3 regions of the Ureibacillus chungkukjangi genome follow, and region 3 is predicted to be linked to each of the others. Evidence: riboswitches for the same ligand, from Rfam matches in the RefSeq annotation. Region 3 holds a riboswitch; each other region holds the start of a gene.

Region 1 (3,287 bases), 930 kb from region 3:
TGGTTATTATCGATGAGGTATCAAAAGCAACGCCTCCTGAGCTTTTACTACCAATGCTTAAAGGAAAAAAAGTTGTACTTGTTGGGGACCATCATCAGCTTCCTCCATTAATAGGTGATGATACCTTCGAAGAAACACTGGAAACGGTTATTAAGGAAAGCGATACCTTTGAGGAGAAACGCGAATTAGAAAAGCTTCTTGAGGAATCTCTATTTGAACGCTTATACAAAAATCTTCCAGCTTCTAATAAGAAAATGCTGGCGATTCAATACCGTATGCATGAAAACATCATGAAAACAATTTCCCCATTCTATGAATATGAAAATGATTCATTACAATGTGGTCTTCCTGATTCAGATGCTTTACGCGATCACAAATTACAGAGTTCATTCATTAATCGAAATGAACACCTGCTATGGGTGGACATCCCGAACAAACAGGAATTCTTTGAGGAGCGCATGAAGGGTGGCTCTAGTTTACTAAATGAGTCCGAAATCAATGTTATTCGAAATATGTTACTTGATTTAAATGAGGCTACGGCAAAAGCTAAAGCTGAAGGACTAATCCTACAAGACGAATTAAAATCTGTTGGAGTGATTAGCTTCTATGCAGCACAGGTCAAACGCATTAACCGACTTATTGAACAGGAGCTAAGTCTGCCGCATCTACATATCCGAACTGGTTCAGTCGATAAATTCCAGGGGATGGAGATGGACGTGATATTGGTAAGCATGGTCCGGAATAATGACAACAAACACGGGGATATTGGGTTTGCCAAGGATTATCGTCGCTTAAACGTTGCCTTATCTCGTGCAAGAGAATTATTGGTATTAATCGGTAGTACAGAAATGTTCGTCAACCGTCCGAAAAAAGAAGAAACTCGTAAAATGTATAAAACGTTGTTAAATACAGTGAAATCTCAAGAGGGTTATCGAAATACAATTGAAAGCTTTATTTCATAAGGAGGAGCTATGGAAATACAATCCTTGCAACAATCACTTGAGTCAGAGCTTACAAAAAATTCAAAAGCATCCATCCTCCAAGCTGACACTTGGTGTGTTCCTGTTCATACTTTAAATGTTACGTATAAGCCCGTTGTTCGTACAAAAATGGATATTCTTATGAAGATGCTGTTTCTATCATTGAAGGATACTCAATTTGAAAGTGCCGAGCAAATCAGTGAAATTCTCCTTGTAGAGCAGCTTTTTGTAGAAGATTTATTATCTAAAATGCAAAAAACAGGATTGATTGCAAAAGTTGAATCCTTTTATCAGCTAACGGAGAAAGGGCAGAAGCAATTTGCCAATGGCGTCTTTGAAGAAGAACAGGATGAAACCGCAACGGAGCTTTTATACAGCCCGACACATAATAGTTTTTTAAATGGCGATCTTGAGGAGGTGCTTGAATTTGAGGACTTTCCGGAGCAAATTTTCCGATATCAGATTCAGCAAAATGAGCCTACATTAGAAGATAAATTAGTGATTCAAGAGCTACAAGCCATCAATGAAGATAATGATGACACTGAGGAAAACAAGCTCTTCATCACTTCGATTGATTCAGTCGAGGATGTTCAGGTAAATGACGTACCCTGTATCGAATTTTTGCTGTATGAGGTAGAGAAGGATTTGTTTACTTCACGTGTTTGGAATACATTATTGGATAAATGGGACGAGCAACTGGAGCAGCTCATTGGGGAAAATGAAAAATCAACCTGGCGTGATAAATTAGCTCAGAAATAGCAAGTGATTTCGATTATATATTTTAAATTCAAATTAATAGAAATATCGAATATTGCAAATATTTATAATCCATGTTAGTATTAGTTTAATTTCATCTATCTTATCAAGAGAAGCAGAGGGAAATGGCCCGATGAAGCTTCAGCAACCTCTAACATCGTTAGAAAGGTGCTAATTCCAGCAAGGCATATTTGTCTTGGGAGATAAGAGTGCGCGTATCGATTATACCCTCTCATTCTCACGCTGGAATGAGAGGTTTTTTATTGTCCAAAATAGAGTGAATTTGGCATGTAAAGAAATGGGGGAATATTAATGCCTATCAATATACAAAAGAATTTACCTGTAGGAGAAATATTACGTAAAGAGAAAATCTTCGTAATGGAAGAAGACCGTGCAAGCACGCAACAAATTCGACCTTTAAATATTTTGGTGTGTAACTTAATGCCTGAAAAAGAGAAAACGGAGCTACAGTTATTACGCTTATTAGGGAATACGCCATTACAAACCAATGTAACCTTTTTAAACACCGCTACATATGCATCAAGAAATGTATCAAAATCACATTTAGATACATTTTACAAGACATTTCATGAAATCAAGCATCGCCGTTTCGATGGAATGATTATTACAGGTGCTCCAGTGGAACGCATGGATTTTGAAGATGTAAGCTATTGGGAAGAGATTTCTGAAATTATGGACTGGGCTAAGCTGAATGTCACTTCATGTATGTATATTTGTTGGGGAGCACAGGCCGCTCTTTATAAACATTTCAATATTGGAAAGTTTGAGCTGCCAAAGAAATGCTCAGGTGTATACTCTCATGTTATTACGGATTTAACGGTAGACTTAGTGCGCGGATTTAGCGATGAGTATGTAGCACCACATTCACGTCACACTTCTGTTTCCTTAGAGGAAGTTCAAAATCATCCGGATTTACGATTACTAAGCTATTCTGAGGAAGCCGGTCCATTTATTGTCCAGTCCAAGGATACGAAGCATATTATGATTACTGGACATTTAGAGTATGACGCAACAACTTTGGCAGATGAATATATTCGAGACGTGGAAAAAGGCGACCCAGTAGATATCCCGGTCAACTACTTCCCGGATAATGATCCAAAGAAATCGCCTAAAAACACTTGGCGTGCCCATTCCTACCTGCTGTTCTACAATTGGTTAAACTACTACGTATACCAAGAAACACCATTCGAATGGCATTATATTGAGGATACAATTGAATTCCATATTTAATTTAGGGGAGCCATGTGAAAAGACACATGGCTTTTTAATTTGTAAATTTATATAAGCTGATAGACAGTTTAATCAAGTAAATGAAGAAAAGTGTCTTTCATAACAAAGCTGAAAGACACTTTTATTAAGTAAACAAAGACTAGTGTCTTTCATAAGCATGATGAAATACAGTTTTATCGAGTGAACAAGGATTAGTGTCTTTCATAAGCAAGATGAAAGACAGTTTTATTAAGTAAACAATGATAGTGGCTTTCATAAGCAAGATGAAAGACAGTTTTATCAAGTAAACGAATAATAGTG
Region 2 (3,287 bases), 130 kb from region 3:
TGGAGGTAACACACCAAAAGCATCAGCAGTTAAAAATACGATAGTTTTTGGATGACCTGCAACAGAAGGCATAACAATATTATCGATAAAGTTAATTGGGTAAGCAGCACGCGTATTTTCAGTTAAAGTACTATCATCGTAGTTAGGAATACGAGATTTTGAATCTACTACTACGTTTTCTAATACTGTACCAAAACGAATTGCATTATAAATTTCTGGTTCTTTTTCAGCAGAAAGGTTGATAGTTTTTGCATAGCATCCACCCTCAATGTTGAATACACCATTATCTGACCAACCATGCTCATCGTCACCGATTAGTTTGCGGTTGCTATCTGCCGATAAAGTTGTTTTACCAGTACCAGATAATCCGAAGAATAATGCAACATCTCCTGCTTCACCTACGTTTGCAGAACAGTGCATAGAGAAAATATCATTTTCAGGAAGTAGATAGTTCATAATTCCGAAGATAGATTTTTTCATTTCGCCAGCATATTCGGTACCACCGATTAAAATAATTTTCTTTTCTAATGATACGATGATAAATGTTTCAGAGGCTGTTCCATCAACTGCTGGATCTGCTTTAAAGTTTGGTGCTGATACAATTGTAAATTCAGCATTATGAATAGGTAATTCTGCTTCAGTTGGACGGATGAATAATTGATGACAGAAAAGATTATGCCATGCATATTCGTTAATAACTTGGATTTGCAGCTGAGAGTCTTTGTCAGCACCAGCATATCCTTTGAATACAAAAAGCTCATCTTTTTCTTTTAAATAGTTGACAACTTTTACATATAGATTATCAAACACTTCAGCAGAAATCGGACGGTTAACATTACCCCAGTCGATTTTATCTTTTGTGCTTTCTTCTTCTACGATATATTTATCTTTAGGAGAACGACCAGTATATTTGCCTGTTTCAGCACTTATGGCACCATCAACAGTTAATGTAGCTTCTCCACGTTCTGTAGCTTTTTCCACTAATTGTGGTACGGATAATTGAACTTTAATATTTTCGCCGTTTAATAATTCCTTCAGCTCATTAGCAATTTCTACTGAATTCATCGATTAAATACCATCCTTTTTATAGAATTCCCAAAATGGTGGGAGGTTTGATTATTTTCAAAAATTAGTATAACACATTGAATTAATTAGTCTATACTAATCCAACATTTATTTTTAAATTTTTAAACTTTAATAGAATTATTCAAAAACGATTGACAAGTGAATCTACTTTCCGTAAGATTTACTCTTGAACGGATACTCTTATCCCGAGTTGGTGGAGGGTCAAGGCCCTATGAAACCCGGCAACCTGCGTTATTCATTTAACGCGATGGTGCCAACCTGATGCAAGGGAATACCCTTGAACGATAAGAGTGAAAGGTAATGTCATGAAACCACAATTCCTTTTACTCATGTACTTAACAATGAGTGGAGGAATTTTTTTTTCTAATTAGAACAGAATGATAAGGATAGTATAGCATTTCTTTCTATTTTTATCTGAGCCTTTCTAAATCCATGTATTTGTGAAGAGATCGTCTATACATTTTAGAATGTAGTTTAAATAAGTCCTGTACTTAGTCTTTACTAAATAACTAAGATTAATTACAGTGACAACTGTTAGGCTAAAAATTGTTCCATTACTGTTTTATACATAATAATAAAACAATAATTCAAATTTTCCTAATTAAATTTTAAAAAGTGGGAAAAAATGGGCAAGTTAAAAGGTAACGGCAGGAATACCGATCTAGTAGAACGGGTTTAACATGGATAATGAGTACCGTATCAAAAACGAGAAATTATCTCGCTATAAACTTAGGAGGAAACGAAATGACAAATCGTCGACTGTTTACATCAGAAAGTGTGACAGAAGGGCACCCAGACAAAATTTGTGACCAAATTTCTGATGCAATTTTAGATGCAATTTTAAGAGAAGATCCAAATGCACGTGTAGCTTGTGAAACTACTGTAACAACAGGTTTAGTACTTGTAGCAGGTGAAATTACAACATCTACTTATGTAGATATTAAAGGTATTGTTCGCGATACAGTAGCTGAGATTGGCTACACTCGCGGAAAATATGGTTTCGATGCAGAAAACCTTGCCGTACTAGTTGCCATTGGTGAACAATCAGCAGATATAGCCTTAGGTGTTGACCAAGCTTTAGAAGCTCGTGAAGGTTCAATGACTGATGCAGATATCGAAGCAATTGGGGCAGGAGACCAAGGTTTAATGTTTGGTTTTGCATGTAATGAAACACCAGAGCTTATGCCTTTACCAATCAGCCTTGCACATCGATTAGCTCGACGCTTAACAGAGGTAAGAAAATCTGAAGAGCTTACGTACCTACGTCCAGATGGAAAAACTCAAGTAACAGTTGAGTATGATGAACAAAACAGACCAGTTCGTGTAGATACTATTGTTATCTCAACACAGCATGATGAAGAAGTAACTTTAGAACAAATTCAAGAAGATATTAAAGAAAAGGTTATTAACGTAGTGGTTCCTGAAGAATTAATTGATGCGGGTACTAAATACTTTATCAACCCAACTGGCCGTTTTGTTATCGGTGGGCCTAAAGGAGATGCCGGCTTAACTGGCCGTAAAATTATTGTTGATACTTACGGTGGTTATGCTCGTCATGGTGGCGGTGCTTTTTCGGGTAAGGATGCAACAAAAGTTGACCGCTCTGCAGCATATGCGGCAAGATATGTAGCAAAAAATATTGTAGCAGCAGGTTTAGCTGAACGTGCAGAAGTACAATTAGCTTATGCTATTGGCGTTGCTCGTCCAGTTTCTATTTCAATTGATACATTTGGAACTGGAATTGTGAAAGAAGAGCAATTAGTAGAATGGGTAAGTGAATTATTCGACTTACGTCCTGCAGGCATTATTAAAATGCTGGATTTACGTAGACCAATTTACAAGCAAACAGCAGCCTATGGACACTTTGGTCGTACGGACTTAGATGTACCTTGGGAAAATACAGATATTGCTAGCCTTTTAAAAGACAAAGCAGGTCTATAATACTAACATCAATCCTTGCAGGGGAATAGATATAAATAGGTAGAGCCTAGTTGCGCTCTACCTGTTTTCATTTCAAGGGAAATCCTGTTCTAAGGGGATGTTATAAAATTGAGTTTTGTTGTAGATATTGCTTTTTATGGAGGAGTCTACTGCACCTGTTGCTTCAAACTCAAATGAATAGCCATCGCTGAAGGTGAAGGTGTAGGTTTCTTTATCATTATAATCTTCTGGATAGACATGGCTTATGTGAGATAAATCAG
Region 3 (3,287 bases):
AGTAATGCTGGTAATGATTCAGGTATTAATACCTTCCAAATAATCGTTGAAGTTTTCGCTCCCATTGAACGAGCTGCTTCAATTACACCTTTATCAATCTCTCTTAAAGCAATTAACACTAAGCGAGCGTAAAACGGTGCTGCGCCAATAATTAATGCCGGTAAAGCCGCTTCAACTCCACGAATTGTTCCTACAAGGAATTTCGTGAAAGGAATTAAAAGTATGATCAATACGATAAATGGAATCGATCTAAAAATATTAACAAGTGATCCTGTTAAAAAATTCACCACTTTATTTGCCCAAATTTGGTTTGGGCTTGTCAGGAATAGTAAAATCCCTATTACTAGTCCTAGAATAAAGGTTACTCCTGTTGAGATAACCGTCATATATATTGTTTCGTATGTGGCCTCCCACATTTTTACCCAATCTACATTCGGAAATAATTGATTAAACATGGTCAATCACCTCCGCTTGGATTTCTCTTGTTTCTAAAAGCTTAAATGCTTCTTCCACCTGATTTGGTTTACCATCTATTTGTACAATTAATGTTCCATATGGGCCACTTGTAGTTTGTGTGATATTTCCGTGCACGATATTTACTTCAACATCAAATTCTTTAATGATTTGGGAGATTACCGGTTGCTCTGTTTTGTTGCCAATAAACGTTAGCTTAACGATCTTCCCAGTAGGATAATTGACAAGAATTTGCTCGATTGATTCTTTTGATTCTTTCGTTCCAGAAACCTGCATTACAAAATTCTTTGTAATTTCAGCCTGTGGATTTTGGAATACGTGAAGCACATCGCCAGATTCTACAACTCGTCCTGCTTCCATAACTGCCACGCGATGACAGATTTTGCGAATAACGTGCATTTCATGTGTAATCAGAACAATCGTCAGACCTAAACGCTTATTTATATCAAGCAATAATTCTAAAATAGCGTCCGTTGTTTCAGGATCTAGTGCACTTGTTGCTTCATCGCAAAGTAATACTTCTGGGTTATTAGCAAGTGCTCTTGCAATTCCAACGCGCTGCTTTTGACCGCCAGACAGCTGAGATGGGTAAGCATTTTCTCTGCCTGTCAAACCAACTAAGTCGATTAATTCCTTTACTCTTTTTGAACGCTCAGCCTTTGAAACACCTGCAATCTCTAAAGGAAAAGAAATGTTATCAGCAACTGTACGAGACCATAAAAGGTTGAAATGCTGGAAGATCATACTGATTTTTTGGCGTGCTTGACGCAGCTTTGTACCAGAAATCGATGAAATTTGATGTCCACCTACTTCTACCGTACCAGTAGAAGGCTTCTCCAAGCCGTTTAACAAGCGAATCATCGTACTTTTACCGGCACCACTATAACCAATAATTCCGTATATTTCACCTTTGTTAATGGTTAAATTAACATCTTTAACAGCTGTTATTTCTCCATTTTTTGTTTTATATATTTTCGATATATCTTTTAGTTCAATCATATGCGAGACTCCTTATAGCGAATCGTAACTATGTATTCTTATTAGTGAGTTTAAGTGCTTCAATTGTCCCCATTTGGCAAGTGTGAGATGTGAATCTAGTAATTTATAAAAAAACAAAAATCCCCTTCTACACAGACAAGTAGAAGGGGACGTAAATATATATTTACGTTACCGTTCTCTTATCTTCCAAAGTATCCACTTCGCGTGACTTGGCACCTTTTCACATTACTGTGATGGTTGCCGGGCTTCATAGGGCACTTCCCTCCACCGCTCTTTATAAGAGTTACGATATTAAGTTTTAGATTATGGATGTTACTTTACCATGTTAGATTGTTTCTAGTCAACTACTTTTTTTCAACTTATCATATAGGAATGGTACAGATTGGAAAGCATACAATTTTTCGACATTCCCATTTTCGCTAATTAGTAAGCATGGTACACTTTCAATTTGATAATCCATCGCTAAGTTTTCTAAGAAATTAATATTGGCTTTTCCTAACGGCAAGTCTGGTAAAAGATTTTCAATCACATCCATCATTTTCGATGCAACAGCACAAGTTCCACACATAGGCGTATATAAATAAAAAGCAACTAAGCCATTTTGCTCCTTTTGTTGCTTCCAATTTTCAATTGTCCATTCTCTCATAATCATCATCCTACTTCTTTGTTTAGGTAATAAAAACATCTATTTACATTTCAAGTGTCGAAGATAAATACTGCTTATGCACAGAGAATTTAGCATCGCTTAACAAATTAGCTAAAACTTTCTTAGGCGCATTTGCCACTTCGATATATGTTCGAGGTATGAAAAGATGAACAGCCTCAGAATAGATTCTTTTCGTTAGCTTTCTCAACTTTTCACCTGAATTATCCGCATCGAATAACGTATAGAGTTTACATTCTTCAAATGGCTCTAGAAGATCCAGGAGAGCATCCTCACTAATTGTTCCATTTGTACAAATAATTTTAACATCCTCAGCAAAAATTGGTGCGATGTTTAACTTATCCGATCGACCTTCAACAATTATACACTTATCAACTATCATTTGCTTCACCCCACGATTTGTAGTTACACAGCTAAATAACGTCTTCAAATATGCATAAGGATAATGATTGAAAAGCACGGTTTTCATAAAGCGAAATCCGATGTCTTTTCCCACTGAATTTGTAAGAAAGTCTTAAAAATATCAGTGAAATAAAAGGTATGGTTACTTATTATATTTATATTGTAAAAAAAACGCCAGTGATTTTCTGGCGTTTTTCTTTCTATATCATATTCATATTATGCGTCAATTAATTCATCATATTGCTCAGGAGTTAATAAAGCTTCCACTTCTGAAAGATCTGTTGGCTCAATAACAATCATCCAAGCCTGATCATAAGGTGATTCATTTACAAATTCTGGACTATCTTCAAGTTCACTATTGATTTCAACAACCTTACCTGACACTGGTGCATATAGTTCTGAAACTGTTTTTACAGATTCAACACTACCGAATGGTGCGTTTAACTGAACTTCGTCGCCAACCTGTGGTAGTTCAACGAAAACAATATCGCCAAGCTCAGATTGTGCAAAGTGCGTAATTCCAATGCGAACTTTACCATCTTCAACTTTAACCCATTCGTGTTCTTTAGAGTAACGTAAATCTTTCGGTGTGCTCACTCAAAACCCCTCCAAATATATGTAATTCATACATAATAAGTTTGACATATTTTATAATTAAAAACAAGATAGAGTAATGCTTTATTTCCAAGATTCAGTGAAGTCAGTTTCTTTAAATCCTAAAGTAACTTTTTCACCATCTGTAACGATT

What was found. A riboswitch is a leader RNA that binds a small molecule or an ion and turns the genes downstream of it on or off. The one in region 3 is predicted to bind S-adenosylmethionine.
Region 1: it holds a riboswitch for S-adenosylmethionine, as region 3 does, so the genes downstream of both, metA (homoserine O-succinyltransferase) here and LG296_RS14645 (methionine ABC transporter ATP-binding protein) in region 3, are expected to answer to the same signal.
Region 2: it holds a riboswitch for S-adenosylmethionine, as region 3 does, so the genes downstream of both, metK (methionine adenosyltransferase) here and LG296_RS14645 (methionine ABC transporter ATP-binding protein) in region 3, are expected to answer to the same signal.

Annotation. Positions count from the first base shown of each region.
Region 1 is NZ_CP085009.1:2,015,763-2,019,049, reverse strand. Features, by position in the region: gene LG296_RS10010 (ATP-binding protein) at 1-962, shown strand, start outside; gene LG296_RS10005 (hypothetical protein) at 972-1,739, shown strand; SAM riboswitch class I at 1,837-1,946, shown strand; gene metA (homoserine O-succinyltransferase) at 2,049-2,987, shown strand.
Region 2 is NZ_CP085009.1:2,816,150-2,819,436, reverse strand. Features, by position in the region: gene pckA (phosphoenolpyruvate carboxykinase (ATP)) at 1-1,065, opposite strand, end outside; SAM riboswitch class I at 1,264-1,377, shown strand; gene metK (methionine adenosyltransferase) at 1,831-3,027, shown strand; gene LG296_RS13860 (hypothetical protein) at 3,100-3,287, opposite strand, start outside.
Region 3 is NZ_CP085009.1:2,947,369-2,950,655, forward strand. Features, by position in the region: gene LG296_RS14640 (methionine ABC transporter permease) at 1-455, opposite strand, end outside; gene LG296_RS14645 (methionine ABC transporter ATP-binding protein) at 448-1,473, opposite strand; SAM riboswitch class I at 1,650-1,756, opposite strand; gene LG296_RS14650 (thioredoxin family protein) at 1,814-2,119, opposite strand; gene LG296_RS14655 (toprim domain-containing protein) at 2,163-2,606, opposite strand; gene gcvH (glycine cleavage system protein GcvH) at 2,756-3,136, opposite strand; gene LG296_RS14665 (arsenate reductase family protein) at 3,218-3,287, opposite strand, start outside.